DNA from 4 places in the Blautia segnis genome. Region 1 is predicted to be linked to each of the others. Evidence: predicted binding sites of a transcription regulator. Region 1 holds the regulator's gene; each other region holds the start of a gene.
What was found. The regulator Rex, encoded in region 1, represses fermentation and respiration genes when NADH is low (regulators of the CRP and FNR family bind a similar motif). The targets are predictions, from matches to a motif close to ATTGTTAANTANTTAACAAT.

Region 2: H8S54_RS15215 (L-lactate dehydrogenase) is a predicted target of Rex. The motif match lies at 4,827-4,846, and genes of this name have one in related genera.
Region 3: pckA (phosphoenolpyruvate carboxykinase (ATP)) is a predicted target of Rex. The motif match lies at 5,605-5,624, and genes of this name have one in related genera.
Region 4: H8S54_RS13345 (iron-sulfur cluster assembly scaffold protein) is a predicted target of Rex. The motif match lies at 6,612-6,631, and genes of this name have one in related genera.

Annotation. Positions count from the first base shown of each region.
Region 1 is NZ_JACOOT010000039.1:53,800-61,863, reverse strand. Features, by position in the region: gene H8S54_RS19210 (DUF6783 domain-containing protein) at 101-205, opposite strand; gene H8S54_RS19205 (DUF6783 domain-containing protein) at 176-256, shown strand; cyclic di-GMP riboswitch class I at 303-378, shown strand; gene H8S54_RS18380 (hypothetical protein) at 770-1,012, shown strand; gene H8S54_RS16635 (response regulator) at 988-1,248, shown strand; gene H8S54_RS16630 (ATP-binding protein) at 1,282-4,107, shown strand; gene H8S54_RS16625 (hypothetical protein) at 4,240-4,608, shown strand; gene H8S54_RS16620 (redox-sensing transcriptional repressor Rex) at 4,863-5,510, shown strand; gene H8S54_RS16615 (NAD(P)H-hydrate dehydratase) at 5,631-7,181, shown strand; gene alr (alanine racemase) at 7,251-8,064, shown strand, end outside.
Region 2 is NZ_JACOOT010000036.1:29,816-37,879, forward strand. Features, by position in the region: gene H8S54_RS15195 (hydrogenase iron-sulfur subunit) at 1-257, opposite strand, end outside; gene H8S54_RS15200 (4Fe-4S binding protein) at 248-2,236, opposite strand; gene H8S54_RS15205 (4Fe-4S dicluster domain-containing protein) at 2,244-2,645, opposite strand; gene H8S54_RS15210 (CoB--CoM heterodisulfide reductase iron-sulfur subunit B family protein) at 2,645-3,439, opposite strand; partial or broken gene H8S54_RS19475 (DUF6783 domain-containing protein) at 3,667-3,723, opposite strand; gene H8S54_RS15215 (L-lactate dehydrogenase) at 3,773-4,720, opposite strand; gene pepT (peptidase T) at 5,444-6,661, opposite strand; gene H8S54_RS15225 (4Fe-4S dicluster domain-containing protein) at 6,755-8,064, opposite strand, start outside.
Region 3 is NZ_JACOOT010000029.1:12,236-20,299, forward strand. Features, by position in the region: gene H8S54_RS12180 (hypothetical protein) at 1-127, shown strand, start outside; tRNA gene H8S54_RS12185 (tRNA-Ser) at 227-300, shown strand; gene H8S54_RS12190 (HAD hydrolase-like protein) at 637-1,254, shown strand; gene H8S54_RS12195 (hypothetical protein) at 1,382-3,085, shown strand; gene H8S54_RS12200 (low molecular weight protein-tyrosine-phosphatase) at 3,471-3,947, shown strand; T-box leader at 4,176-4,453, shown strand; gene H8S54_RS12205 (bile acid:sodium symporter family protein) at 4,608-5,558, shown strand; gene pckA (phosphoenolpyruvate carboxykinase (ATP)) at 5,851-7,455, shown strand; gene H8S54_RS12215 (DUF5688 family protein) at 7,732-8,064, shown strand, end outside.
Region 4 is NZ_JACOOT010000032.1:5,034-13,097, forward strand. Features, by position in the region: gene H8S54_RS13315 (RrF2 family transcriptional regulator) at 72-485, opposite strand; gene H8S54_RS13320 (shikimate kinase) at 680-1,207, opposite strand; gene H8S54_RS13325 (ABC-F family ATP-binding cassette domain-containing protein) at 1,485-3,125, shown strand; gene H8S54_RS13330 (hypothetical protein) at 3,225-4,043, opposite strand; gene ybaK (Cys-tRNA(Pro) deacylase) at 4,188-4,673, opposite strand; gene H8S54_RS13340 (GGGtGRT protein) at 4,848-5,858, opposite strand; gene H8S54_RS13345 (iron-sulfur cluster assembly scaffold protein) at 5,886-6,578, opposite strand; gene H8S54_RS13350 (TraX family protein) at 6,791-7,534, shown strand; gene H8S54_RS13355 (acyltransferase) at 7,755-8,064, opposite strand, start outside.

The DNA.
Region 1 (8,064 bases):
TAGGGACGCTTATGAATATGATAGAGAAGTATATTGCGGATAAAATAACATCTTTATGTGAAAAACGTGATATCAGTAAATACAGATTATCACAGTTTTTTCAGGAAGGTAATTCGGAGAATCTGACAGAAAAACAGAAAGAAGTTCTAAGGGTTTGAAAAATCATTCCTGCAATCTGCACGCCCCACTTTGCGGTATATTTCACCCGAATTCGGCCTACGTAGCCCGGATGTTTTCCTTGTGCAAAGCGGAGTAAGGGGGTATAATAAAATCAGTTTTTTGTATAATTTTAAAAGCTATAATAAGGAAATCGGCAAACCAGATGAAAATTTGGGACGCAAAGCTACAGGACCTGTAAAATGGTAGCCAGTTGCATAAAGTGAGGTGCACTGTCTGTTTGGCAGTGCTTTTATTATAACATGAATTATTAATAGTACATGATAGGTAATTGCGAAACAAGTTCGCAATCCTGATTAAAAAGCGGTAAGAATCCTGCAACGCAGAATTCTTAAGATGAAAAGTAGGTGCTTTTAAATTTAGACATGACTAAAAGACTTCCCAGATAAACTGCGAAGTCATGAGATGGATGCTTTTGTATCTCTGGAGGAATCCATCTGGTCTGAATAGGGAATATCTTCGGTTACTACTATTGGCAAATCGGGCATATATTTTGCAATAAATAAAGAGTCCTTTTTTTAAGGCAGATCTGTATAAGAAGTACTTTACGCTTGAGTATAATCGGAGTCTTACAGGCGGAGAAAAATCCTGGGTGAAAGAAAAACTTACGGGTATGCTGGCAGAATATATCTCTTATGCCAAAGACTGTCTGGGGAATCAGACACTGAAATTTAAGATACAGGACTGCAATGATTATGATGAAATGCTTCAGGCACTGATATATGATAACGATCAAGACTTCAAGAGTGTTCCACTTACAAATATACTCGTACTTTTAAGAAAGGCAAGAAAAGCAGAAGCTGTCGCAAAATGTCATCGGGAACTTATGATCTGATACTTATGGATATCCAGATGCCAAACATGGATGGCTATCAGGCAACCCAGTGTATCCGGCATTTAAATGATAAAAAGAAGGCAGAGATCCCGATCATTGCCATGACAGCAAATGCTTTTGAGGAAGACAAAAAAAGAGCATTTGATGCGGGCATGAATGAACATATAGCGAAACCCATTGATATTGAGAAACTGAGAGTGGCCATTCTTTCTGTATTGAATAAACAGAAAAACTGACAGACTGGGAAGAACAACAGCAGGATAATAAAGATGAAAAGAATAAATAAAAAGATAGGAAAAAATAAGAATAAAAGATTATGTTTGAGCATTTTTGCAATTATTATGCTGCTTTTTGTATCAGCTTCTGTTTATGCGTCGGAGATAAAAAGTGACGGGGAAACAACTCAGGCAATGGAAGAAGAAAATAAAACCGTGAGAGTCGGGTATTTTCCATATTCCAATTTTCAGGAAGGCGGTTCCGGGGAACACAAGCAGGGAGCAGGCTATGAGTATCTTCAGAAAATTTCTTATATAACCGGCTGGAAGTATGAATATGTCTATGCTTCCTTTAAAGAGTGCCTGGATATGCTGGAAGCTGGAGAAATAGATATACTTGGAAATGTCAGTTATACACAGGAAAGAGCAGAAGCTATCAATTTTTCTTCTTATGAGGAGCTAACGGAACGATACTGGATCTATACCAGGGAGGACCATGCGGACCTTACGGATGGTGATCTAAAGCAGATAAATGGCTGCCGTATCGGTGTTGCAGATGGAAGCTATCAGAAAGAACTTCTGGAAAAATGGCTGGACAGCAATCAGATCCAGGCAGAGGTTGTTGCCTGTAAAGGCTATGATGAAATGATAGAAAAACTGGATGCAGATGAACTGGAGGCTCTTGTGATTCCGGCACTGTCTGTCAACAGCGATTTTATTGCCATTGCCAATATCGGGGCAAGTGACTGTTATTTTGGTGTATCAAAATCCAGACCAGATCTGTTAAAGGAATTAAATTCTGCCCTGGAAGAAATCAACAACACAGAAACGGACTACAGCAGCAAGCTGTATGCCCGTTATGAAGGAAAAGCGGTCATAAATTATGCACTCAACAAGGAAGAAAAACAATGGCTGGATGCACATGAAAATACAATCCGTGTGGGATATCTAAAGGATAATCTTCCTTTTTGCGGTGAAGAAAATGGGAAACTGACAGGAATCCTTGGAACCGTTTTGAACACTGTCCAGGAAAAATATGAAATCACGATCAAGGCAGTTCCCTGTTCCACGGGAGTGCAGATGAACGAGGCATTGCAATCTGGTGAAATAGATATTGCCGGTCCTATCATTCAGGATCTTTATATGCAGGAACAGTTTCAGGTGGTTTTGACGGATGTAATCTTTGATATTACGCCGGTTGTTATTTACCAGGGGAAAGAATATAGCAGCAGTCTCTCTGCAATCGCAGCGACAGAGACCTCACTGTATTCGGAATTGATGGTGTCCCTTCTTTTTCCAGATGCAGAGATCAAACAATATGACACACAAGAGGAATGCCTGGAGGCAGTAGCAAAGGGAAAAGTAGGAGCAACGGTTATTCCCTCTTCAAAAATCAATCTTCTTAATGAAAGTCCACTGACCAAAAGTCTGTCATTTGCAGAAATGGCAAAACGGCAGGAATTAGCGATGTTTACAACGAGAGGAAACAGAAGAGCAGCTACCATTATCAATAAAGCAATTGAGCAGTCATCCAATATTTTAAATGGCGTTGTCCTTGCGCAGAATTCCGTTTCAGAAAAGAAAATGACCTTGCAGGATGTCCTTGCAGAGTATGCCGACTTCGCTATCGGAATTTCATTTGTGATTATTTTTGTACTGCTTCTTCTGGTCTATTTCCTTTCCGTAAGCAGGAAAAAACAAATGGAAGCGTTGAAAGAAGCACAGAATGCAAATGCGGCGAATATTGCAAAAACAACATTCCTGAACCATATGTCCCATGACATCAGGACACCAATGAATGCAATTGTCGGATTTACAGATATTGCCCTGAAGAGGAAGCCGGACGAAGAAGTGGAGAATTGTCTGAAAAAGATCAGGCAGAGTTCCGAATATCTGATGACACTGATCAACGATGTGTTGGATATCAGCCGCATTGAAAGTGGTAAACTGGAATATAAACCAGTACCGGTAGATCTCAGGGATATGATAAATACTGTTTTGTCGATTGCAAGGGGATATATGGAAAACCGTGACCTTAATTTTTATGTTTCAAGAGAAGAACTTAAAAACCCCTATGTAATGGCAGATGAACTCAGAATCAGGGAAGTATTGCTCAACATTATCAGCAATGCAGTCAAATTTACAAAAGACGGAGGCACTATTTCATTTATTGCAGAAAACAGTCTGGGTAATGATGAGCACCATATAATCGTGCGCTATCGTATATCGGATACCGGAATTGGTATGAGTGAGGAATTCCAGGCAAGAATATTTGATGAGTTCAGTCAGGAAAATGATGGAGCAAGAACCAGTTATAAGGGAACCGGACTGGGAATGGCCATTGCCAAACAGTATGTAAATCTTATGGGTGGGAAAATTGAAGTCAGCAGCAGACAAGGTATTGGCTCAACCTTTACGGTAGAAATCCCCCTGCTTATAGCAGAACAGGTATTGACTGAAAAGGAAGAAAATTTAAGGAAAGATATGGATTTACAGGGTTTGCATGTTCTTTTGGCAGAGGACAATGATTTAAATGCGGAGATAGCAGTAGTTTTATTGGAAGAAAAAGGGATGGTTGTAACCAGGACTGTAGATGGCAAATCTGCTCTGACACAGTTTTGCAATACAGCTCCCGGGACTTTTGATCTGATCTTGATGGATATTATGATGCCGGAAATGAATGGATATGAATCGACAAAAGCCATCCGAAATCTGCCGGACCGTCCGGACGGAAAGAAAATACCTATTATTGCAATGACGGCAAATGCATTTGCAGAGGATGTACAGGCTGCTTTGAATGCCGGGATGAATGATCATGTGGCCAAGCCAGTTGATATGGAGATTCTGATATCTGTCATCACAAAATATATAGAACGATGATTCAGGTGTTAAAAATGGATTGAAAATTTCACATGGAATGGAGCTTGAATATTTGGTACTAAAAAGTGGACGATTTCGATCATTTAGTTGCGATAGTAATAAAATATATTGAAAAAAGTAGGAGAAATTCAGTTGTTAGAGAAAGCAGTTCAGTCTGCAATATATGAAAAAGCTCTTAAAAATCATTATATAGAAATTCTGTATATTGATTTTGAAGATACAGGAAAATGCATAAAGCTTCATCAGGATACGAAGCTGCGTAGTGGTGAAAACATTTTCCCAGAGTCGGATGAGCAGATGTTTGAGGATTATATCTGTGAGAAAATTATGCGTTATGCATCTGGTGATACAGAGGATCTTAACCGGGTAAAGCAGCAGATGATGCTGTTGCAGAAGAATGAAGAATTGTCAAATGCACTTCATTATAGCCAAAAACGGGATGAAGAGCTTACAAAGGCATTGGAGACGCCGTACCATAGAAGCAGCCAGTTTCAGCTTTGACTCTTTTTTCTGCCACATACGATATCCCAGAGGTACAGACAGATAGAGTGCATGGACATGGTTCTTTACCGGGATACAAAGCATGATACTTACAAAGCAGTGACCATTAAGGCAGCTGGAACCATTATGTGCTGCGTGGTCAAAAAGTTTTGTGATTTTGCACAACTTTGATTGACAAGAAAATAACATTTCGGTATAATTGACGTAGTGTATCGCGGAAAAGTATAGGCAGCGGGAACAAGGAGGGGAACATTTTGGAGGCGAAAGAAATCTCAAAGGCAGTGGTTAAGAGACTGCCAAGGTATTATCGCTATCTGGGGGAACTGATGGAAGAGAAGGTAGAGCGTATATCTTCCAATGATCTGAGCAAGAAAATGCACGTAACTGCATCCCAGATCCGTCAGGATCTTAACAACTTCGGCGGTTTTGGACAGCAGGGATACGGATACAATGTAGAATATCTTTACACAGAGATCGGCAAGATCTTAGGGCTGGACACCATCCATCCCATGATCATTCTGGGTGCAGGTAATCTGGGACAGGCACTTGCCAATTATGGGGATTTTGAGAAAAGAGGATTCCGCCTTGTAGGAATCTTTGACGTGAATCCGGTTCTGGAAGGAATTTCCGTTCGCGGCATTGAGATCCAGATGATCAGCCGGCTTCCGGAATTTATGAAGGAGAATCAGGTGGAAATCGCCATTCTGACACTTCCCAAGAACAAGGCCAAGGAGATGGCGAAGATTCTCATTGAGAACGGAATCAAGGCAATCTGGAATTTCGCACATACAGATCTGGACGCTCCGGAGGACGTAATCGTGGAGAATGTCCATCTTTCCGAGAGTCTGATGGCTTTGTCCTACAATTTAAGCCAGTATCGGAATGAACATACAGAGAAATAGAAGTTAAAGAGGACTGCTGCTTGTCTCACTGGAAGATTTACAGGAGACCGGGCAGCAGTTTTGCATATAGACGCGAAAGGAAATGATTTGTTGCCTGACGCGTCAGATGAGGAGCTGATCATGAAAAAAGTTGTGACCTGCAGCCAGATGAAGCTTCTGGACCATGAAACCATTCACAGCATGCACGTACCGTCACTGGTGCTGATGGAGCGCGCAGCCCTGGCTGTCAGAGATGAAATCGTGAAGTACCTTCTGGGGAAAAATCCCGATGGCAGCTGGCAGCATGAACGTGTCCTGGCAGTCTGCGGTTCCGGCAACAACGGCGGCGACGGCATTGCCATTGCAAGGCTGCTTCACTTATCCGGGATCCATACGGAGATTTTTCTTGCAGGAAATCCGGACAAAATGACCGAAGAAACCAGACGCCAGTGGGAAATTGCCGCCAGCTATCAGGTGCCGGTAACGAATAACCCGGTATGGAGTGAATATACTGTTATAGCAGACGGGATTTTCGGCGTGGGGCTTTCCCGGGAAATTGCGGGAAAATACAGAGAAATCATCGACTGCATGAATCAGGCAGAAGCCTGCAAGGTGGCAGTGGACATTCCGTCTGGCATCCATGGTGATACAGGAGCCATTCTCGGCGTGGCTTTTAAGGCAGACATGACGGTAACCTTTGCATACCGGAAACGGGGACTGTGCCTTTACCCAGGAAGAATGTACGCGGGAAAGGTTGTGACAGCAGACATTGGAATTTACGACCGGGACCCGAAAGGCATCCAGATTGCAGAAAAAGCAGCCTGTCACATGGAGCAGACAGACCTGGCAGAGCTTCCTTTAAGAGCCCCCTGGGGAAATAAAGGAACCTTCGGGAAAGTCCTCCTTATCGCAGGCTCCCCTGGAATGTGCGGCGCCGCCTGCCTAAGTGCCAGCGCAGCCCTTCATGGCGGAGCAGGAATGGTGAAGATCCAGACCGTGGAGGAGAACCGCGTTCCCCTTCAGACCCTTCTTCCCGAGGCAATGGTAACCTGTGAATTTAACGAGGAAGCCAACCAAAAGAACCTAAGCTGGTGCGATGTGCTGGTGATCGGCCCGGGACTTGGAACAGACGGAGTGGGCAGAGAGCGAATGCTCTGGTTTTTGAAAAACGGGGCGGCAGCGAAAAAGCCTGTAGTCATAGATGCGGACGGGCTGAACCTTCTGGCTGAGCATCCGGAATGGCAGGAATTTATAAATGAAAATACAATTCTGACCCCGCATATGGGAGAGATGAGCCGTCTGACAGGCAGCAGCATTTCTCATTTGAAAGAGGATCCGGCAGCCGCGGCCTTTGAATTTGCAGACAGAAGCGGGGGCGCCTGTGTGCTGAAAGATGCCTGCACCGTAATCGCAGACCAGGAAGAACACCTGTATTTCAATCTTTCCGGCAATTCGGGAATGGCAACTGCGGGAAGCGGGGATGTACTTTCCGGCATAACGGCTGCAGTGCTTTGCATGTATCACAGCCAGGAAGAAAAGCCGCCGGTTTCTTATCAGGCAGCCATGGCCGTTTATATCCATGGACGTTGCGGGGATTTTGCCCTCAGGAAAAAAGGAACCCACGGCATGACCGCACAGGATCTGATCGAAGCACTTCCAGAAATATTGAAGCTTTCGGAGGGGGAAAATTAGAGCGTACTCCCAAAGCGGAAATGATTTTTTAAACAGGTTACATCGGTGAACAGTAACGAGGAGAACATTATGGAAAAATATAACAGAATTAAGGCGTTGATTTCCCTTGATGCCGTGAAATATAATTTTGAACAGATGAAAAAGAACATAAAAGAAGGGACGAAGATCATTGCCGTGATCAAGGCAGATGCATACGGACATGGCGCAGTCCCCATTGCGGCCATGCTGGAGAATTTGGATTACATCTGGGGCTTTGCCACTGCGACTGCCCAGGAAGCCCTGCAGCTGCGCCGGGAAGGAATCACCCGGCCGATTCTGATCCTGGGACTTGTGTTTGAAGAGTACTACGAAGAGCTGGCAAGAGAGGATGTGCGCATGGCAGTCTGTGATTATGAAACTGCCCGCAAATTTAGCGAGGCGGCAGCCTCCTGCGGCAAAAAGGCGCTGATCCATCTTGCGGCAGACACCGGCATGACAAGAATCGGATTCAAGGACAGCGAAGAGAGTCTGGAAGAGATCCGCAGGATTTATGAGCTTGACAATGTGGAAGTGGAAGGCCTGTTTACCCATTTTGCAAGGGCAGATGAGTATGACCGCACCCCGGCCATGGTACAGCTGAAGCGCTACCTTGACTTCGCGGACCTTCTGGAGAAAAACGGCATCCATATTCCTCTTCACCACTGCTCTAACAGCGCCGGAATCATCCGTGTGCCGGAGGCAAACTTAAACCTTGTCCGCGCCGGAATCACCATTTACGGCATTTACCCGTCCGAGGAAGTGGAGAAGGATATTGTGAAGCTTCAGCCGGTAATGTCCTTAAAGAGCCACATTTCCTATGTAAAAGACGTGGAGCCGGGAACGGAGGTAAGCTATGGCGGAACCT
Region 2 (8,064 bases), on a different contig from region 1:
GCATAATAATTTCCTGTTGTATAGTGACAGTCTCCCGGATGGCAGCCACACATGATCACTCCGTCAGCACCCTTTTCAAAGGCACGGAGGATGAACATTGGATTTACACGGCAAGAGCATGGCACACGAATAATCTTTACATCAGCCGGATAGGAAAGACGGCTGCTTCCTGCAAGGTCTGCACCTGCATAGCTGCACCAGTTACAGCAGAATGCCACGATCTTGGGTCTGAATTCTTCTTTTGCTTCTATCGACATATTGCATCTACCTCCGCTAAAATCTGTCTGTTGGAGAATCCCTGCAGGTCCATTGCTCCTGATGGGCAGATTACGGTACATGCGCCGCAGCCTTGGCAAAGAGCATTGTTTACTACTGCAATTCTTCTTGTTTCACGGATTCCGTGGTCATTTACCTGTTTTTCCTCATAGGAAATAGCACCATATGGACACACATTTGCACACTGAGAGCATCCATTGCAAAGAAGCTCATCAGAGTGAGCGGTACATGGATTGGTTGTCAGCTTGTCCTTTGCAAGAAGGCCGATTGCCTTTACTGCTGCTGCCCCAGCCTGTGCAACGGTCTCCGGAATATCCTTTGGTCCCTGGCATACACCGGAAAGGAAAATACCAGCTGTAGGAGACTCTACTGGACGAAGCTTTGCATGTGCTTCTGTGAGGAAGTTGTTGGTATCAATACTTGCGGTAAGCATAGTTGCAATTTTTCTTACATCCTTGTTTGGCTCAATAGCAGCTGCAAGAACTACCATATCTGCTTCCATAAGGATCTGTTTGTTCTCAAGAAGGTCAGAAGCCTGAACCATAAGGGTTCCGTCTGGCTGCGGGATCACCTTTCCAACCTGGCCCTTGATATAGTTTACGCCGTAATCCTCAACTGCTCTTCTGTAGAACTCATCGAAGTTTTTACCTGGGGTACGCACATCAATGTAAAATACAGTTACGTTTGTATCCGGATATTTATCGCGGATCAGCATTGCATGCTTTGCAGTATACATACAACAGATTTTGGAGCAGTAGCTCTTTCCTCTCTCGTCAGAGCAGCGGCTTCCAACACACTGTACGAAAACAATGTTCTTCGGAGCTTTTCCATCGGAAAGTCTCTCAAGATGACCTTTTGTAGGTCCTGCTGCATTCATAATCCGCTCAAGCTCAAGGGATGTGATGACGTCCTTGCTCTGGCTGTAAGCGTACTCATCATATTTATCAAGCGGAATCACATCGAAACCGGTTGCAACTACGATTGCGCCGTATTTCTGTGTGATGATCTCATCCTTCTGCTCGTAATCGATTGCGCCGGCTGCGCAGACCTTAGAACAGGCACCGCATTTTCCGGTTTTGAACTTGATGCAGTTCTCACGGTCGATTACCGGAACATTTGGAATTGCCTGGGCAAACGGAATGTAAATGGCGCTTCTGTTGTTCAGGCCGCGGTTAAATTCGTTTGGATTTTTTTTGGACGGACATTTGGAGGAGCAGACGCCGCATCCTGTACATTTGTCCATATCTACGCTTCTTGCTTTTTTACGGATATCTACGGTGAAGTCACCGACAAAGCCGCTTACCTTCTCCACTTCACTGTATGTATAGATATTGATCTTCTCATGTGCTGCAGCCTCTACCATCTTTGGGGTAAGGATACATGCGGAACAGTCCAGTGTTGGGAAGGTCTTGTCAAGCTGTGACATTCTTCCGCCGATACTTGGAAGCTTCTCCACAATGTCAACCTCGTATCCAGCCTCTGCAATATCAAGGGCAGACTGGATTCCGGCAATACCACCGCCGATTACAAGCGCACGTTTTGTTACAAGACTCTCTCCCGGCTGAAGAGGAGCATCTAAATTTACTTTTGCGATTGCTGCTCTTGCAAGGATCACTGCCTTTAAGGTAGCTTCCTCCATATCCTTGTGGATCCAGGAGCAATGCTCACGAATATTGGCAATCTCTACCATGTATGGGTTTAAGCCCGCCTTTGCAGCAGCCTTACGGAAGGTAGCTTCATGCATACGCGGGGAACAGGAACATACAACGATTCCTGTCAGATTTTTCTCGTGGATGGCATTGATGATTTTTGCCTGGCCTGCTTCAGAGCACATATACTGATAGTCCTCTGCATGAACAACACCTGGCTCCTTTGCAGCCATTTCCACTACTTTTTTCACATCAACTGTGGCTGCAATGTTGGTACCACAATGACATACAAATACACCTATTCTCTGCACTTTTCTCTCACCTCCTGTATCTTCTGAATGCACTTACCAGGAGCTGCTGAGGTGTTTCCTCATCGATCAGTTCCGGAATCTCGTCTGCCTCCAGATAGTTCTGGCCTCGTTCACGGACAACCAGCTGTCTGGCAGCATCAATCAGTTTTCCTGGTTTTACATCTCTTGGGCAACGCTCTACACAAGCAAAGCAGGAAAGACATTTCCATAAGGATTTGGACTGTGCAAGTGCTTCTATATCGCCATTCTGTACATAAGTTACAAACTGGTGAGGTTTGATATCCATTTCATTAAATGCAGGACAGGTTGCGGAGCATTTACCGCATTTCATACATTTCAGGGGATTTACTCCTGAAATCTCTTTGATTCTTTCAGCTGCATTCTGGGCATTTCCATATGTATAAGCCATTACTTCGCCACCTCCTCTTTTACTCCAAGAGCTTCTGCAAGAAGTTCTGTAAAATAGTAAACAGGGAGAGCGCCGTTTCCGTTCTTTCTAAGATTATACATGCAAAGAGGACAGGCTGTGATCAGCATGTCTGCTTCGAACCCTTTTGCACTGTCCATGATCTTTTCACACATATTCTGTGCCATATCTTTTTCCTTCAGGGAAATGTAGCCGCCGCAGCACTCATTGCGGTATGGATAGACAACTGGTTCTGCTCCAAGGGCGCGGATGAAATCTTCCATGATTGTCGGATTCTCCGGGTTGTCAAATGCCATGATCTTTCCTGGTCTTAAAAGGAGGCATCCGTAGTAGGCACCGATTTTTTTGCCTTTTAAGGGATTGACCACTTTCTTTTTGATCTCGTCAAATCCGACTTCGTCACGGAGTACTTCCAGATAGTGAAGGACATTTGTCTCGCCTTCGTATGGAGCGTCCAGTTTCAGATAATTATTTGCTCTTGTGCGGATGTCTTCTACATTCTTCATGTCGTCATTCACACGTTTGAGCACATGATGACAGGCTGAACAGACTGTGATCAGATCCTGTCCTTTTTCTTTTGCATCGTTTAAAGCACGGACGGAAGAAAGCTTGGTGGCTATCTCATCGCTGCCCAGGGGATATACGCCGCCGCAGCACTGCCAGTCTTTGATCTCTTCCATTTCGAAGCCCAGTGCTTTCGCAGAAGCTCTGGCATAGGCGTCCAGATCTTTTGCCTTATTCTTCAGGGTACATCCTGGATAATAACTGTACTTCATGCTTCTTGTTCCTTTCTTGTTACTGTCCACATGGAGCGTTCTTTCAGGCCCGCCAATGTAAACAGCAGCTGTTTCGGTTGTTCAGGCAAAGGGGAACCCGACTTACCGCTTTTCGCGATAGAAGCCGGGGTATCCTTGCTGATGTAGTTAAATATGATAAGAACCTGGTTCTTAGAGCATGTTTGAAAAAGGCTTTCTGCAAGATGTGCGTCACAATTTGTGGGAGATTTTGTCCGGATGAGGGCGCCGTAGCGGGCTACGGCAACTGAATTCGGGCAAAATATACCGCAAAGTGGGGCGTGCAGATCGCGGGAATGATTTTTCAAACACGCTCTAGAGCTCGATCTGCGCGATTACTTCTTTTAATGCGTTGGCACTCTTCTTAAGAAGCTCTACTTCCTCTTTGTTCATGCGCATCTGAACTTTCCCCTGGATTCCGTTTGGCCCTACAAGAGTAAGGGTACTCAGGCACACATCTTCAATTCCGTATTCGCCATGGAGCATGGAGGATACGGTTGCAAGGGAATCAGAAGCAGCCAGGATCAGGCCTACCAGCTGGCACACAGTTGCGGATACTGCGTAGAAGGTTGCGCCTTTCTTTGCAATAACTTTTCCGCCGGATTTCTGTACATATTCCAGCATGGCTTCTTTGTCCAGAGGTTTTACATCCTTGCCGTGTGCTTTCATTTCTTCGTAGTACTCATCTGTGCTGAGACCGGAAATGTAAGCACCTGTCCACGGGATAAAGGAGGTATCGCCGTGCTCACCGAATACGTAAGCGTGAATATTTCCCTGTGCTACCTGGAAGTGCTCGGAGAGTCCGTAGCGAAGTCTTGCTGTGTCAAGGATGGTTCCGGATCCCATAATCTGATTCTCCGGAAGACCGGAAATCTTGGTAAATACGTAGGTCATGATGTCTACCGGATTGCTTACGATGATGTACTTGGCATTTGGAGCTTCTTTTACAATCTGAGGAGTGATGCTCTTCAGGATGTTGACATTTGTCTGAGTAAGCTCAATTCGTGTCTGTCCAGGTTTACGGGCAATTCCGGATGTGATGATTACGATGTCGGAATCTTTGGCGTCTGCGTAATCTCCTGCTACCAGGGATACAGGACTTCTGAAGCAGGTTCCCTGCTCAATGTCCATGACTTCGCCTTCGACCTTTTCCTTGTTGATGTCGATCAGAACGATTTCGGAAGCGATTTCATCATGTGCCAGTGTGTAGGCGATTGTGGAGCCGACGCTTCCAGCTCCGATAATGGTAATTTTGCTGCTCATAATAAACTCCTTTCGTGGGGTTTGTGGGATTGTGTCAACTTTTCCAGCGGGTTTGGTTGTTTTTCCGTGGGATTCGTTAGGTTTCCCTGTGTGTTGCCCTTTGTTTCTTGTTTATTTTTTAACAATCACAGTTAGAAAAAAAGCGGGTAAAACTTTATTTTCTGCCTTGTGACATGGCCTGACCCAGAAACACAGTATTATTTTGTCCTGTTTTCCTGGGTTAAGTCATGTCACATTGTGTTTTTTTGCAAACTTTTTCTCAACAAAGGACTTTTCCCTCTTTGTCTCCGCATAAAATATTGGTTTTTCTCCGCTTTATTTAAAATACCACAATGACAATCTTTTAACAACATTTTTTTGAAATTTTTTATCATTTTTTAGGGGCTTCTACACATTGTACAAAATTGCATCGGGATTTTTGGTGGTTTTGTTGGGAGAGTTTTTCAGGGCGGACGCACTTTCGCAGCTGCGATTCCACGCAGGTCGGTGCAACATTCCGCCAAGCTAACTGCTAACTGCGACTAAGACGCTCGGGAGAGCCCTCTCGTCTAAGTCTCCGTAAGCAGTGGATCTCGTCTCCATTAAGGGCGCACCTGAAATGACCTGCTTAGGAATAGCAGCTGTGAAAGTGCTGGTCACTGAAAAAAAGCCCCTCCGATAATTAATGTACAATCGGAGAGGCTTTCGTGGATGCCCAAAATTTAGTACTGCTGAAGGGTAGAATTAAAGGGCGTATAATTTTACAATATTCTTCAGGTTTTCGACGGCGTAGTCCATGCCTTCTATCGTGATGTGTTCGCAGGGGCCGTGGAAGGCGTAGCCGCCGGTGCCCAGGTTGGGGCAGGGGAGGCCCATGAAAGAGAGGCGGGCGCCGTCGGTGCCGCCGCGGATGGCTACGGTGACGGGATTGAGGCCGGATTCCTGGACGGCTTTTTTGGCGTTGTCGATCAGGTGCATGCAGGGCTCGATCTTTTCCTTCATGTTGCGATACTGCTCTTTGATGGTAAGGGTGACGGTTCCTTCGCCGTATTTCTCATTGAGAAGCTTGGCGATGTGACGCATCATCTCCTGGCGGCAGGCGAACATGGCGCTGTCGTGGTCGCGGATGATGTAATCCAGGCTTGCATCGGATACGTCACCGCTCATTTCACAGAGATGGAAAAAGCCTTCATACTCTTCTGTGTTTGCCGGAGTGTCTCCTGCCGGGAGCATGCTGTTGAACTCCATGGCAACCAGGGCGGCATTGATCATGGTATTTTTGCTGCTGCCCGGATGCACGGAGAAGCCTTTGATCTTTACCTTGGCGCCTGCCGCGTTGAAATTCTCGTACTCGATTTCATTTTCTGCGCCGCCGTCTACGGTGTAGGCAAAATCAGCTCCGAAGCCTTCTACATCAAAGAAATCAGCGCCTCGGCCAACTTCCTCGTCCGGGGTAAAGCCGATGCAGATTTTTCCATGTGGGATGTTTTCTTTTATAATCTGCTCTGCCATGGTCATGATCTCTGCTACTCCAGCCTTATCGTCTGCGCCGAGAAGAGTGGTACCGTCAGTGGTGATCAGGGTTCTTCCCTTCAGATCTGCCAGATGTGGGAAATCCTTGAGGGTAAGGGTGTATTCGCTTTCTCCAAGCTTTACATCGGTTCCATCATAGTCCGGGATAATCTGGGGATTCACATTCTCCCCGGAAAAATCAGGTGCAGTATCCATGTGGGCAATGAAGCCGATTGCCGGCTTGTCCTCAAGGCCTGCTGTCGCCGGGATGACTCCGTAGACATAGCATTTGTCATCAATGCGCACATCCTGTACTCCAATATTTTTCAGCTCCTTGGCCAGCTGATTTCCAAGATCAAACTGGCGGCTGGTAGATGGCACTATTTCCTGCTCATCCTCACTTGTGGTATATACCTTTACATAATTCAGCAATCGTTCGTATGCACGCATTTCGATTTCTCCTTTTTCATTTTAAATTATCCGTTCAGAGCCTTCATAGTTATACGCTTCACGACACCCCAAAGGCAAAAACGGACATGCCTCTTACAGTTCTTCCAGCTTCGCAAGCTCGCCGCCAAATGAGGTATCCATACACTCCTCAAATGCAGCTTCCTTCTTCATTTTTTCCAGTGCCATTCCGGCTTTCTTTACAGTCTGCACCGTTCCGGCTCCGGCTATACATCCGCCTGGACAGGCCATTCCTTCCAGCAGATAGCCGTTGTACTTTCCTGCTTTGGCGGACATCATCATCTTTTTGCACTCCTGCAGGCCGTTAGCGCTGACTACCTTCACTTCTCGGTCCGGGTCCATACGCTTTATAGCCTTTACCACAGCTGCTGCAACACCGCCGCTGGCAGCGAATCCACGGCCGTCACTGCTTGCCTGGGAAAGAGGCTCTCCTTCCGGAATACTTCCGAAGTCCACATCTTTGGCTTCGAACATTCCCTGTACTTCCTCAAAAGTAAGCACAAAATCCACATAGCTTCGAACGCTCTTACGACTTGCTTCCAGCTTCTTAGCTGCGCAGGGGCCCACAAACACGATCTTGCAGTCCGGGTTCTCCTGCTTTAGAAGTCTGGCAGTAAGAACCATAGGGGTCAGTGCCATGGAAATGCAGCTTGCATACTGGGGGAACATTTTCTTCGCCATTACAGACCATGCCGGACAGCAGGAGGTTCCCATAAACGGGATCTTCTCCGGTACCTCTTCCATGAAGTCTTTGGCCTCCTCAATGGTACAAAGGTCCGCTCCAACTGCTACCTCCTTGATATCCGTGAATCCAAGAGCCTTAAAGGCACCGCGAATCTGGGTATTTTTCAGTGCCGGCTCAAACTGTCCTGCCACTGCCGGCGCTACGATGGCATAGACCGGAGTCTCACTCTTTAACGCCATAATGGTCTGATAAATCTGTCCCTTGTCTACAATGGCACTGAACGGACAGCTTACCAGGCACATTCCGCAGGAAACGCACTTGTCATGATCAATCTCTGCCCTTCCATATTCATCGGAATGGATGGCATTCATTCCGCAGGCCTTGGCACATGGTCTTTCCTGTTTGATAATGGCATTATATGGACAGGCTTCCATACATTTGCCGCATTTGATACATTTTTCCTGATCGATTACAGACCTGCCATTCTCCATATGAATGGCATTCTTGGGACAGACCTCCTGACATGGGTGCTCCAGGCAGCCCTGACAGCCTTCTGTCACCAGGACTCTTTTCTCCGGGCAGGAATTGCAGGCAAATTTGATAATATTAATAAGCGGCGGCTCATAATATTTCTCCTCAATAAGGCTCGCCTCCACCCCTTTGGAAATCGGGGCATGCTCGGAAATGTTGCGCAGGGGCA
Region 3 (8,064 bases), on a different contig from region 1:
ACTTGTTGATCCGCTGGATGTAAAGAAGAAATTAGGAATGCTTGAAGAAAAGCGAAACATTCTGCTTACAGAATTGGATACGCAGATTAAAGTGTCGAATGCGACTACTTTTATTGAAATTGCATAACTGCATTGTCTGCATTACGAAAAATCCTGAACTCAGTTTCCCTGTAACAGGGTTATGTTACAAGAATATACCAATTCTGATGAAAATTTGGGTACTCAATTAGTAAGTGGCGCAGTTGGTAGCGCACATGGCTGCTAACCATGATGTCGCGGGTTCGAATCCTGCCTTCGAAAATTGGGGTTATTAATATGATGTTGCAGAACATCTCCAATTGTGAATCATTTTGGGTTATGTTTGAACGGTTAATTCTGAATGGTCAACGATTTTGTTCTTAAACCGTTTTTAATAAATTGACAACTTTACTTTAGGCATAGAAATGTGCCGAAATCCATGAACAAGGTTAAGGTGTTAAACTGATTGACCAGGGATAAGCCTCATGGCTGTAATGCAGGCAGAATAATATATGAAATTGTGGAACAATATGATAAGGTGCTTGCAGAGATGCAGGCGTTTTTTATATAAGTGGATAAGAATACATGCTTTGTATGGTATTAATGAGGAAAGTAACTGTGATAGTTGACAAAAACATAAATTGTGAACTTCCTAAAAATTTTCCCCTAAACACAACAGCTGCTTTTTTAAAAGAACAGGCAGCGGGCTGTTCCGCATTTGTAATTGGAGAAGCGGGTTTATTAAATGCCCTTTATGATGTTGGCATAACAATGAATGATGTAAACCCGGATTATGTTATTGTTGGAGAGGGCCGTTCCTATTCGCTGGATACCTTGACTCAGGCAACAAATCTGGTTTTAAAGGGAGCTAAGCTGATCGGGGCAAATTCAGATGTTTCAGGCCCAATTGAGAACGGTATTGCCCCTGCATGCCGGGCGTTGATCGCACCTATCGAAATGGCAACTGGTACAAAGGCATATTTTTGCGGAAAGCCTAATCCACTGATGATGCGAACAGGATTAAATATGCTTGGTTGTCACTCAGCAGAGGCTGTCATGGTTGGTGACAGAATGGATACAGATGTGATTTCAGGAATGGAAAGCGGTATGTCTACTGTGCTTGTTCTTTCCGGATGTTCGACAAAGGATACACTTAAAATGTATGCATATCGTCCAACTATGGTTTTAAATGGAGTGGGAGATATTCCTGCCAGGGCAAAGTCAAAAGCAGAGTAATATCAGATGGGGAAGCGTTCTTTTAATCTTTGACCACGAAACCCAATGACAACTGTAATGAACAATGCTATAGTATGTTTATAAGGAGTTTTTTGCATGGAAAATAAGATTACTATGGAGAATACAAATGAATTTACCAACTTTTTTAAGAAAATCAGATGAACTTACAAAACAGTTATCAAAGGACCAGTTGCTTGCTGTTATCCATGAAATTGCCAGAACATTACCAGAGCATAAAAGAGAAATCTTTTTGGATACTTTAACAGCAGCTTCCCAAACCACTGCCACGGACTCCCCCAAAACAACTTGTGACGATCATCAGCAGCTGCTTATAGAGCTGAAACATAATCAGGAAATATTAGCAGAAATCAATAACGGTATCCGATGCCTCGATAGCGAATATAACGAAGAATGGGATGACTGGTATAACAGTGATGCGGATGAAGTTCTTTTTTCAGATTCCATGGGTGTTTTATCTGAAATTGAAGACACGATCCGGCTGATTCATAAATGTATTGATCTGGCAGTATATAAAGAAGGCTGTGAACTAGCCGAAACACTGTCTGTACTGGAGATCACTGCAAAAGGAGATTATGAGGATTTTTGCGGTGAACCTCTTGGCATAAACGACCTTTATGAACACGAACTTTTGTCTGGCTCTATGGAAAAAACAGTTCGTGAATGCTTATATCTGGAATACCAGGGAAATAGATTGGAAGATCGTGCAGAAGAACTGCTTTGCATGATCCATAATTTTCAGTGTTACTCTGTGCGGCTGGAAGATGTTCTCCAGACAGGAAACTTTGAATTACCTGAGTTTGAGCAGTTCCTTCCGCTTTGGATTGAATACCTGGGAACCCACAGCGGAATGGGTGTAAAAATACTTTTGAAAGAAGCCCAGTCTATGCTTCAGGATGAACAGCAGATTCTCGATACAGCCAGAAAATATGCAAATACCTGTCCTGAGTTATATAAGCAGATCTTGGAGCAAAACTCTGATCCTGATAAAAATCAGCGTATGATGAGCATTGGTATAGAAGCATTGGAAAGGATTTCCGAAAACACAAAAGTCCGGAGCGAAATAGCTCTGCTTACAGCCAAATATGCATGTGAAAATAATCAGGAATCAGTATGCGAATATTGCTGGCTGGAAGCATTCCGCTCTAATCCGTCGCTTGTTCATTACCTTCGTCTGCGCTTCTGCGGAGACAACTGGGAAAATAACAAACGACAGGCAGCAAAAATCTGCCAGGGTCTATATAAAACGGATAATGAATTATATTTTATGCTTCTTTTCTGGAATAAAGAATTTGATACTGTAATGGCCCAGGGCATGAGTGTAAGAGAATCACTTGGCTGGTCATTTACCTTTATGAAGGAGGGCATCACCAGCTTTTTACTTCTGTTATATCAGGGAACAGATTTGCCTGCAGGATTATCCTGTTTATTAAACTATATACAGCAAAAATATGAATTTACGGCAGAAGAATTTTATAAAGGAACCGGACATACCTGCACAAAGAACAGTACTGAGTTATTGTGGGAAATCATCTGCAAATGGAAACAGGAGGTAAAGATTTCGAACGAAGACAGAATACGTTGGATGAATAAAATTAACCAGCTTATTTCCCTGCGGGTAGATGGAATCATGACTGCCAACAGAAGAAAATACTACCATGAATGTGCTGCGTTTATTTCTGCTTATGGTGAAGTAAAGGAGTCTCATGGAATTATCGGTGAAAAAAATACATTTATGGCAGAATATCGCAAACGATATCCAAGACGGAGTGCATTTATACAGGAATTGGTGAAATTTGGATATGTGAAATGATTGGGTTCCCCATTTCCCATAACACTTATGTAATGTGCCAATGGCATAATCAGCCAGCATCTTCTGATTCCAAAGGATAAAGCATTCGGTTCGTTTTTTATATACTCAGAAACTGAAGACAACAGTAAGGAACAATGCTATAATTCATTAGTAAAGTATTCTTTTCATCTGGTGAAATTGTTATAAATGGAAGTCATGATATATGTGCTTTTGACAATACTCATGACATTTCAGAAGCTATTTTTGAAAAAAAGCATTCTTTTAAAGCCTTCTTTCGGAGGCTTTTTAAAGAAATATCCAGTAAAAACAAATATCCGTTAGGAAAGCGTATATTTAGATTATTCAATGTAAGAAACACAATGAGATAAGATAGGAGCAAAAATATATGATACGAGTACTTTTCGTTTGTTTAGGCAACATTTGCCGCAGTCCTATGGCAGAATTTATTATGAAATCAATTGTTTCCGAACGCAGTTTGTCAGACAGATTTTATATTGCATCCGCAGCCACCAGCACGGAAGAAATCTGGAACGGAGTGGGGAATCCGGTTTATCCTCCGGCGAAACGGGAGCTGGCGAAGCATGGGATTTCCTGCGAGGGAAAAAGAGCAGTGCAGATCACCAAGGCGGACTATGGGAAATATGATTACATTCTGGGGATGGAAGAGCGCAATATCCGAAATATCCTGCGGATTGTAGGAAAGGACCCGGAGCACAAAGTAAAGCTTTTGCTGGATTATTCCGATCATCCCAGAGACATTGCAGATCCCTGGTATACCGGGAACTTTGAGTCTACTTATCGGGATGTGGTGGAAGGATGCGAGGGATTTCTCTTATATTTGGAACGAGAGGGAAGAATATAATAAGATAATGTAACAGAACTGTGGCAGGTGAGGAAAAAGATGCAATGTATTATAAATAATGGGAAAAGCAACAAAGTGAAAAACAGAAGTGCAATAATTATGAAGGCAATACCGAACTTCAGAAATACTGCACAAAATAAAAACGCCAACTTGTATAATTTGTCCAACTTTTTTCGCTGCCTCCCTTGACATTTCCACTTCACCGTACTACAATAACCTCAATCTAAGAATTTCGCAATGACGAGGAAGAGTAGCAAGAAGGGGAATCCACAGAGAGCCATCGGTGGTGAGAGATGGCGAGGAAGCTTTTGTGAAAATCACCTCTGAGCTTTCGGACTGAAAAATAGTACCTATCTGCTGATGAGCATAGAAGCGCAGTATCTATTCGAGTAAGTTCGGACGGTTAACAGTCGTTATCCTGTTTCTCATTTTATAGGATGAGTAGTGAGTGGCTGCATGGCAGCAATAAGAGTGGTACCGCAGAGGATTTTGCCTTTGTCTCTTAACTGGAGACAGAGGCTTTTTTATTATCCGCTTGTGCCAGAAACGCGGAGCTGTTGACACTGCCTCTCACACAGAGGAAATACCATCATGTGAAATCCCTTGGAAAATCAAGGAAGACAGCAACACTGCCTTCAAAATCACGAAGGAGAAACCAAAATGGAAACACTGAAAAAAATCACAAACTTTGTCAGCAAGTACATGGCAGTGATCGTAATCGCAGTTGCCGCACTTGCGCTCTTTGCACCGAACACAGTCAGCTTCATCAAGACCAGCTACGTCAACACCCTGCTTGGAATCGTAATGTTCGGTATGGGACTTACCCTGAAGCCAAACGACTTCAAGGTTGTATTCAGCCGTCCAAAAGATGTGATCATCGGCTGTATCGCACAGTTTACCGTAATGCCGCTGTTAGCTTTTGCTCTTACAAAAGTATTTCAGCTTCCGGCAGAGCTTGCCATCGGCGTAATCCTGGTAGGAACCTGCCCTGGCGGAACATCCTCCAACGTTATGACCTATCTGTCCAAAGGAGATGTGGCATTGTCCGTTGGTATGACTGCAGTATCCACAGTGCTTGCTCCGTTTTTAACACCTCTTCTTACCTATTTATATGCAGGCCAGAAGGTAAACGTAGACATGTTCAGCATGTTCCTTTCCATTGTAAAGGTAGTAATCGTTCCAATCGTACTTGGATTTGTGATCAACCATTTCTTCAAGAAATTTACAGAAAAAGTAGTAGAGATCCTTCCGCTGATCTCCACCACAGCCATCGTGGCCATCGTAGCAGCTGTTGTATCCGCAAACTCTGCTAAGCTGATGACATCCGGACTTCTCATCGTAGCAGTTGTTATCCTGCATAACCTGCTTGGATATGGTGTTGGCTACGGAATCGGCCGTGCATTAAAGCTGGATACTACAAAATGCCGTGCAATCTCTATCGAGGTCGGCATGCAGAACTCCGGACTTGCAACCTCCCTTGCGACCACACATTTTGCACAGTATCCGCTGGCAACCATCCCAGGAGCTGTATTCAGTGTATGGCATAATATTTCCGGTGCAGTTCTTGCAAATATTTATGCACGCAGCGCAAATAATAAAGAGGCAGAATAAAACATTATATAGGGTTCTGAGGGATTTTCCTCCGGGCCCCTTTTATGTTGATAAAACTTTAACAAAATTTCAAAAAACGCAAAAATTGTGTTGATTTTATCCACCAGATATGTATAATATATGATAAGGAAAAAAGGAATCCACCCGGTTCCATTCCTTAGGTTTTGTACCATAGAAGCTGGTGGCGCAAGTAATATTTTCGATAAGGTATTACGGTGAAACAGCGTGTATCAGCCATAGAATCTGCATTCGCAGATGAATTCCATTTTAGAGAAAAGAGGTTAAGTGTAAGATGGCAAAAATCGATTTAACAAAGTATGGTATTACCGGAACTACAGAAATTGTTTACAACCCCTCTTATGAAATGTTATTTGAAGAGGAGACCAAACCAGGTCTTGAGGGCTTTGAAAAAGGACAGGTCAGCGAGCTTGGCGCTGTTAACGTTATGACAGGTATTTATACCGGACGTTCTCCTAAAGACAAATATATCGTAATGGATGAGAATTCCAAAGACACCGTATGGTGGACATCTGACGAATATAAGAACGACAACCATCCTGCAACACAGGAAGCTTGGGCAGCAGTGAAAGAGATCGCTAAGAAAGAACTCTCCAACAAGAGACTTTTCGTAGTAGATGCATTCTGCGGCGCTAACAAAGATACCCGTATGGCAATCCGTTTCATCGTTGAGGTTGCTTGGCAGGCACACTTTGTAACAAACATGTTCATCCAGCCTACAGAGGAAGAACTCAAAGACTTCGAGCCAGATTTCGTTGTTTACAACGCTTCCAAGGCTAAAGTTGAGAACTACAAGGAATTAGGCCTTAACTCTGAGACAGCTGTAATGTTCAACATCACAAGCCGTGAGCAGGTTATCGTAAATACATGGTACGGCGGAGAGATGAAGAAAGGTATGTTCTCCATGATGAACTACTATCTGCCGCTTAAGGGCATCGCTTCCATGCACTGCTCTGCAAACACAGATATGAACGGTGAGAACACCGCTATCTTCTTCGGCCTTTCCGGAACAGGTAAGACTACACTTTCCACAGATCCTAAGAGACTTCTCATCGGTGATGACGAGCACGGCTGGGACGACAACGGAGTATTCAACTTCGAGGGCGGCTGCTATGCTAAGGTTATCAACCTTGACAAGGATTCTGAGCCGGATATCTACAATGCAATCAAGAGAAACGCTCTTCTTGAGAACGTTACACTTGACGGTGAAGGCAAGATTGATTTCGCTGATAAGAGCGTTACAGAGAACACTCGTGTATCTTATCCGATCAACCACATTGAGAAGATCGTTCGCCCGATCTCTTCCGCACCGGCTGCTAAGAACGTTATCTTCCTTTCCGCAGATGCATTCGGAGTACTTCCTCCAGTATCTATCCTGACACCAGAGCAGACTCAGTACTACTTCCTGTCTGGATTCACAGCTAAACTTGCTGGTACAGAGCGTGGAATCACAGAGCCTACACCTACATTCTCAGCTTGCTTCGGACAGGCATTCCTTGAGCTGCATCCGACCAAATATGCTGAAGAACTCGTTAAGAAAATGGAGAAGAGCGGAGCAAAAGCATACCTGGTTAACACAGGATGGAACGGAACCGGAAAACGTATCTCCATCAAAGATACCCGTGGTATCATCGATGGAATCCTCAGCGGCGCTATCTTAACAGCTCCGACTAAGAAGATCCCATTCTTCAACTTTGAGGTTCCTACAGAGCTTACAGGCGTTGACACAGGCATCCTTGATCCTCGTGACACATACGCTGACGCTTCTGAGTGGGAAGTAAAAGCAAAAGACCTTGCAGACCGTTTCGTTAAGAACTTCAAGAAATACGAAGGAAATGAAGCTGGTAAAGCGCTTGTTGCTGCTGGTCCTCAGGCTTAATCTAACTTTATAAGATTGAATGATTTCGGGTCTGCCGTGTATGCGGCAGGCCCGTTTTTGTGGAAAATTTCGCTGCATTCTGTCGATGAAAACTACTTTACAAATCTGCTCATTTCTTATATACTATCCATACAGCAACTCAAAGGGAAGCAATTCACAGCTTCCATCTTTTTTTCATAAGCAGGCCGTCTGCAATGCACAGCAGGGCCAGCAATCATCAGGGCGTTTCGCCCCTTTTATTTCAAAGCGATATTTTCAAGCAGAAAGGAACTGAATATGAGCAAAGAGTATGATGCATTTGTGGAGAATCTGCGCCAGCTGTTACTAGAACGTTTGGGGCTGAAAGAAGAACAGATTTTTTTCAAGGAGCAGGATGAACAGGGGATGACGCCTAGCGGTGATCGGCTGTTTGTGGAATGCCATGCTTACCCGGCAGGAAAAGAAGTGTGCGGAATCCATACGGAAGAGCTTTTTGATGACTATGAGGACGGTGTGTCTCTGGAAAAAATTGCAGACACAGTGGAAAAAGAAATCCGCAAACTGAGAAATGCCGGATTTTTTGAGAAAACCCAAAATCTGAACAATTACGAGAAGGTGAAAAATGACCTT
Region 4 (8,064 bases), on a different contig from region 1:
TGAGGGAAAATCTCATGGCCGCTTATGGCTTTAGCAGATATCCTGCTGCCAAAGCATTTATTCACTTCTTTTTAATTCTCCGGAGCAAAAACCTCCTGAAGATTCTTTCTTTTGAGCATTTTCCAAACACCCTGCTGAATCTCACAGAGCTCCCTGTGCATATAGCAGGGAAGGTGATCTCCCCTTCCATCTACCGGACATTCGTAACCGGATGCCATGCACTCAATGATAAACAGATCAGGGTCAATGGCACTGTACACATCGAATAATGTCAGCTCCGTCATAGATTTATTCATGGCATATCCGCCATGTACACCGCGGTATCCTTTTACAATGCCTGCTTTCTGAAGTTTCTTAAGGATCTTGTAGGCAAAGGGTGCGGTAATGGATTCCTTCTCACAGATTTCATTAACGCTAAGGCGGGTTTCCGCTGACAGTGCCCGAAGAACTCTTGCTGCATAATCGCATTCTCTCGTAATAAACATATCTGTAACCTTTCTCCTTACTGGACACGAATCATAATAAGATGTTAGGGTTAAAAAGTATTCTGGCCCTGACATCATAATAAAAAATGTATACTGTCCTTATGTGGTCTTCTTCCCCCAAAAACTTCCTAAAGTATAACAATTATTCTTACAATTTTCAACTGTTATTTAATTTTTTTAACATTTATTTCACGTTATTTTGTATTATCGTTAATTTCAAGACGTTCCTTTATTTCCTGGCAGATCTCTTTTGCGGTGCGTCCGTCGGTTTTCACTATGATGTCTGCGGCTGCTTCATATTTCGGTCTTCTGGCCTCCATCAGCTGTTCTATGTACTGGGGATTCATGTTTTTTTCCAGGAGGGGACGGTTGTGGCTGCCCTTTACCCTCTCGTAAACGGTCTGAGGGGTGGCGGTAAGAAGCACAATGGTTCCGTTCTTCTTCATTTCCTCTACGTTGCACTGGCGCATTACGGTACCGCCGCCGCAGGAAACTACAATGTTGTCCATGTGGGAGATTCTCTTCACAAGCTCTGTCTCCAGATTGCGGAAAGTTTCCTCGCCTTTTTGTGCAAAAATATCAGGAATGCTCATTCCCTGTTCCTGGACGATCTGCTCGTCCATCTCTATTTTCTGAAGGCCGCACAGCTGGTGCAGGCAGTTTAAAATGGTGCTTTTGCCGGTTCCCATAAATCCGGTCAGATAGATCTGTCTTTTCGGCATATCTTTTCCCTCTCTGTATTTCCTCGTGGAAAAGCTTCCTAGCAAAGTTTTTCCACGTAAATTTTGATATTCCAGATATTATAGCAGTGGTTTTTTTCTTTGTAAAGAGCCTTATTGGGCTGCCGTCCCCTATTTTAGCGTGTTTCTGCTACAAAACAGCGAAAAAACCAGAAATAATTGTTGCATATTTGCCAGTTTACGATAAAATGAAAATCGGCTATACTTATTATTATGTGTGTTCATTTCATAAGGATGACTTATTTAATAGGAGGATAATATGATTTCAGCAAACAATATTACTTTGCGAGTTGGAAAGAAAGCTCTTTTCGAAGATGTAAATATCAAATTTACAGAGGGGAACTGTTACGGCCTGATCGGTGCCAACGGCGCAGGAAAGTCTACTTTCCTGAAGATCCTTTCCGGCCAGCTTGAGCCGACTAAGGGTGACATCGTGATCACACCGGGACAGCGTCTCTCTTTCTTGCAGCAGGACCACTTTAAATATGATGCTTATACGGTTCTTGATACCGTTATCATGGGTAACCTTCGTCTCTACGAGATCATGAAAGAGAAGGAAGCCATCTATGCCAAAGAAGACTTCACCGATGAGGACGGAATCCGCGCCAGCGAGCTGGAGGGCGAATTTGCAGAAATGAACGGATGGGAAGCAGAGTCTGACGCTGCTACCCTTCTGAACGGTCTTGGAATTGACACGGAATTCCACTATGCGCAGATGGCTGACCTTACAGGAAGCATGAAGGTCAAGGTTCTTCTTGCACAGGCCCTTTTCGGAAATCCGGATATCCTGCTTCTTGACGAGCCCACCAACCATCTGGACCTTCCGGCTATTGAGTGGCTTGAGGAGTTCCTGATCAACTTTGACAATACCGTTATCGTAGTTTCCCATGACCGTTACTTCCTGAACAAGGTTTGTACACAGACTGCAGATATCGACTATGGCAAAATCCAGCTGTACGCAGGTAACTATGACTTCTGGTATGAGTCCAGCCAGCTGCTGATCAAGCAGATGAAGGAAGCCAACAAAAAGAAAGAGGAGAAGATCAAGGAGCTGCAGGAATTTATTTCCAGGTTCAGTGCCAACGCTTCCAAATCCAAGCAGGCAACCTCCCGTAAGAGAGCCCTTGAGAAAATCCAGCTGGATGACATGCGTCCTTCCAGCCGTAAATATCCATACATCGACTTCCGTCCTAACCGTGAGATTGGAAACGAAGTTCTTATGGTGGAGAATCTTTCCAAGACCATTGACGGCGTGAAGGTTCTGGATAACATTTCCTTTACTCTTGGCCGTGAGGATAAGGTTGCTTTCGTTGGTGCAAATGAGCAGGCCATTACCACTTTCTTTAAGATCATTACTGGCGAGATGGAGCCGGATGAAGGAAATTACAAGTGGGGAATCACAACTACTCAGGCTTATTTCCCCAAAGATAATACCAAGGAATTCGATAATGACCTTACCATTACAGACTGGCTGACCCAGTATTCTGAGATCAAGGATGCCACTTATGTGCGTGGATTCCTTGGACGTATGCTTTTCCCGGGCGAGGACGGCGTGAAGCGTGTGCGCGTGCTTTCCGGTGGTGAGAAGGTTCGCTGCCTTCTTTCCAAGATGATGATCTCCGGTGCCAATATCCTGATTCTGGATGAGCCGACCAACCATCTGGATATGGAGTCTATCACAGCACTGAACAACGGTCTGATCAAGTTCCCAGGTGTGATCCTGTTTACTTCTCATGACCACCAGTTTGTTCAGACAACTGCAAACCGTATTATGGAGATTCTGCCAAACGGTACTATGATCGATAAGATCACCACTTATGACGAGTATCTGGCTAGCGATGAGATGGCTAAGAAGCGTCATGTATTTGAGATTAATGAGGAGGATGCACAGGATAACTAAGAGATGAGATTCCTGTGAATCTGCCATATAAAAAATGGGACGGTGTACAGATTTGTACGCCGTCCTATTTTTATAAATCTTCAATTGTATGTGACAAAATCAGGATGCTCTTCTGTTTTCTCCTGTTACTTTCAGATAATCGGATGGATAATAGTATGTGATCGTACCTCTCTTGGTAATCATATCTCCAGTGTAGGCTACACCCTTGGAATTTGCAGGGATCAGGCAGGAATAATACCTGGTAGAGCCATAGGCAGATGCATAAGAGCGGTTTTTCTTCATGGTACGTTTATTATTTACATATCTTCTGAAATACATATATTTGTCCTTGAAATCATACCGCTCAAAAGCATTCTTGTTCAGATTTCTCTGCATAACCACAGTGGAATTTCCGGAAATGATCAGCGGTAAGGTTGTGATGTTGCTGCCGGTACCCTTCAGCCAAAGCTTTCTGCCTTTTGTAACCTTCTGAGATTTCAACGGGCTGTGGTTTTTCATAATGCTTTTCTTAATTTTGACATTGGATTTCCTGGAAGTCGCTACCACACGGATTTCTACAGTACCTGAATTCGCTTTCACGCATGCGATGATTCCACGGTTCGCACTGCGGTTCGCCTTAAAATAAGTGGAATTGGTGATGCTGGATTTCTTGCGGCAGTCTTTCATGGCCATAGCTTCCGTGCCATACGCATACACAATATCATATCTCGCACCGGATGTTTTCGGAATCACCTGCAGCTCATATTTACTGATCGCATTTCCACTGATGTTCTCATTTACAATATGAAGGCAGTTTCCTTTCTGAACAGTAGCTGTGAATGTCTTCCTGGCTGCCGATACTGGTATAGCGCTCATCATAGTCATCACCGCAACCGCTGCTCCAAGCAGCCATTTCTTAATTCTTTTTCCTTCTTTCATAAATCCTCCTTGCCGCCCTTCGGGCTGACTATTTACATTGACAGGTAAGAGTTGTTTTCGGACACGTCTTCGTGTCTGCCGTTTTTATTTATGGATATTCTAGCATACTCTTTCCCTGTTTTTGTAAATTGGGATTACTTGGGATTACTCTTCCCTGGCTGTAATGTTGGCTAATTTTCCACCGGTTACTTTCAGAAGATCTTCTACCGGAACTTTCAGGGTCAGTCCGATTCTTCCGCCGCTCACATAAATTTCCTGGAAATTGCCTGCGGATGCGTCAAAAACGGTAGGAAACGGCTTCTTCATTCCAATGGGGCTGCAGCCGCCTCGAACGTAGCCGGTGATCTTGGTGATATCTTTTACATGGATCATATCTACCGTCTTCTCTCCCACTGCCTTGGCTGCGGCTTTTCGGTCCACTTCTTTTTCAATGGGGACTACAAAGACATAGTATCCGCCGCTTTTGCCCTCCATCACCAGAGTTTTAAAGGACTGGTCATAGGGCGCACCTGTAATGTCCGCGCAGTGGATTCCGTCAATAAATTCATCGCACTCATAGCTAAGTGCTTCATACTTTACTTTCTGTCTGTCAAGCATTCTCATTGCATTTGTTTTCGCTTCTTTTGCCATTCTGGGTCAACCTCCTGTTGTGTATTGGCATACTAATCATAATATGGCATGAGTGTCAAAAGGTCGATTTGATGATCTTTTAACTGCCTGGGAATATTCACAAAACAAAAGCACCTCCAATTTTGTTGAAAGTGCTTTGTTTTATCAGATAGTATTTATCCTCTTATTCAATTATCAGAACTTGCCAGCCTTAGCAGCTTCCTCAACGGAAACAGCTACAGCAACAGTAGCACCAACCATCGGGTTGTTACCCATTCCGATAAGACCCATCATCTCAACGTGAGCCGGTACGGAAGAGGATCCTGCGAACTGTGCGTCAGAGTGCATACGTCCCATTGTATCTGTCATACCATAGGAAGCAGGACCTGCTGCCATGTTGTCCGGGTGAAGAGTACGTCCTGTACCGCCGCCGGAAGCAACAGAGAAGTATTTCTTACCCTGCTCGATACATTCTTTCTTGTATGTACCTGCAACCGGATGCTGGAAACGGGTTGGGTTAGTGGAGTTACCTGTAATGGAAACACCAACATTCTCATGATGCATGATAGCAACACCTTCCTGAACGTCATCTGCACCGTAGCATTTGACAGTAGCACGAAGTCCGTTGGAGTATGGCTTCTCATAAACAACATTTAATTTTGCTTCTTTGTAATCATACTTTGTCTCAACATATGTAAATCCGTTGATACGGGAAATGATCTGAGCAGCGTCTTTTCCAAGACCGTTCAGGATAACACGTAATGGTTTCTGACGTACTTTGTTAGCTTTCTCAGCGATACCGATCGCGCCCTCAGCAGCTGCGAAGGACTCATGTCCGGCTAAGAAGCAGAAGCACTCTGTCTCTTCCTCAAGAAGCATTTTACCAAGGTTACCATGTCCAAGACCTACTTTTCTGTGGTCAGCAACGGATCCTGGAATACAGAAAGCCTGAAGTCCTTCACCGATTGCAGCAGCAGCGTCAGAAGCTTTTCTGCAGCCTTTTTTGATTGCGATTGCAGCGCCTACTAAGTAAGCCCATGCAGCATTCTCAAAGCAGATCGGCTGAATCTTCTTAACCTGCTCATAAACATCAAGACCAGCGTCTTTTGTGATTTTCTCAGCTTCTTCGATGGAGCTGATTCCATAGCTGTTTAATACAGAATTGATCTGGTCAATTCTTCTCTCATATCCTTCAAATAATGCCATTTCTGTTCGTCTCCTTTCGCTTGTGGCTTACTCTTGTCTCGGGTCGATAATCTTAACAGCATCAGCTACACGGCCATACTGACCTTTTGCTTTTTCCCATGCAGTGTTAGGATCATCACCTTTTTTGATAAAGTCAGTCATTTTTCCAAGAGAAACGAACTGATATCCGATTACTTCGTTGTCTTCGTCAAGAGCGATACCTGTTACATAGCCCTCTGCCATTTCCAGATAACGAACTCCTTTTTCCTTGGTAGCGTACATTGTACCAACCTGGGAACGAAGGCCTTTTCCAAGGTCCTCAAGACCTGCACCTACAGCAAGACCGTCATCAGAGAAAGCACTCTGAGTACGTCCGTAAACGATCTGAAGGAACAGTTCTCTCATTGCTGTATTGATAGCATCACAGACAAGGTCTGTATTTAAAGCCTCAAGAATGGTTTTGCCCTGAAGAACCTCTGCTGCCATAGCTGCAGAATGTGTCATACCTGAACATCCGATTGTCTCTACAAGGGCTTCCTCGATTACACCGTTCTTAACATTTAAGGACAGCTTACAAGCACCCTGCTGAGGAGCACACCAGCCTACACCATGTGTAAAACCAGAGATATCTTCAATTTTTTTTGCATGGACCCACTGGCCTTCTTCCGGAATCGGAGCTGGCTCATGTTTTGCGCCCTTAGCTACTGGGCACATGTTTTCAACTTCCTTAGTGTAAATCATTTTAAGACTCCTTTCAGTGTTGATTACTTAATCGTTGTTAAAGACCTAACAACCTAGTGTTATTTTCTCACAAAATCCTCAATTCGTCTAGTCATATTTTGCAAAATTTACGAAAAAGTTGTCGGTACTGTTTAAAGGACTTCTATTGTGCAGTTTGCGGTTTCGTGTTAAAATATTCAAATATCTAATAAATTTCATTTACCGGAGGAACCATGACATTACAAACATCCACTTCATTTATTCCTGAAAAATACAGAATTTTAAGCGGAAGCGCCCTGAAGGTGCTGGCTATGGCGATTATGCTTATTGATCACACCGCTTCTTTTCTTCTGCGGTATTATCCGCCAGTCACCAGAGCCTGGTTTCAGATTGGAAGCACCTCCTATTCTTTGTACCGGGTGATGCGGGATGTGGGGAGGGCTGCGTTTCCCATTTTCTGTTTTCTTCTCGTTGAGGGCTTTCTTCATACCCATGACCGTTTTAAATATGGAAGAAATCTTCTGATTTTCGCATGTATTTCCGAGATCCCCTGGAATTTTGCGCAGAACGGCACATTGCTTTTTGCAGACAAGCAGAACGTATTTTTCACACTGTTCCTTGGTTATCTGGCATTCTGTCTTATCGACCGATTTAAAGAAAATCCAACCATGCAGCTTGTAAGCATGTTGGCGCTTCTGGCGGTTTCCTATTTCCTGAAGGCAGATTACGGCTACAAGGGCTATGTTTTCCTGCTGATCATGTTCTGGCTGCACCAGTATAAGCCAGCTCAGGCACTGATCGGAAGCTGCTGGCTGATCTACGAATGGAAGGCATGCTTTGCTTTTATTTCTCTGAACATGTACAATGGCAGACGTGGCTTCATAAGAGGAAAATGGGCGAAATATTTCTTCTATGCATTTTACCCTGTTCATATTGCAATATTAACAATCATACGCAAAAAGTGGTTTGGAATTTAACCGAATCAAGTAAGTCCCCTGCTGGGGTTGCGAAAAGCAATAAGCAGTGGGTGGGGACTTGCTTGTATCAGGAGGAGTGCAGCTCCTTCTGATAAACTGCGGAGCAGTTATTCGGTTATGAGCAAGTAGCGAAGCGGATTGCAAATATCCGCTTGAACGCAATCCCGACAGCCTGCCTATCAACTGCAAGCTGCCGGGATTATTATTTGTTTATCTGATTTCACTGTTTGGTTACGATCTCGTCCTTGTTTTTATAAATACTGTTGGCCGGAACGCAGCCGCGTACCGGGGAAAGCGGATAGATATTGGTGTTTCTTCCGATTACAGTTCCCGGGTTTAATACAGAACCGCAGCCAACTTCCACGTGATCTGCCAGCATTGCTCCGAATTTCTTAAGTCCGGTCTCAATCTTCTCATCACCGTCTTTTACCACAACAAGCTTCTTGTCAGATTTCACGTTGGAACAGATGGAACCAGCTCCCATATGAGATTTATAGCCAAGAACCGCATCTCCTACATAGTTGTAATGG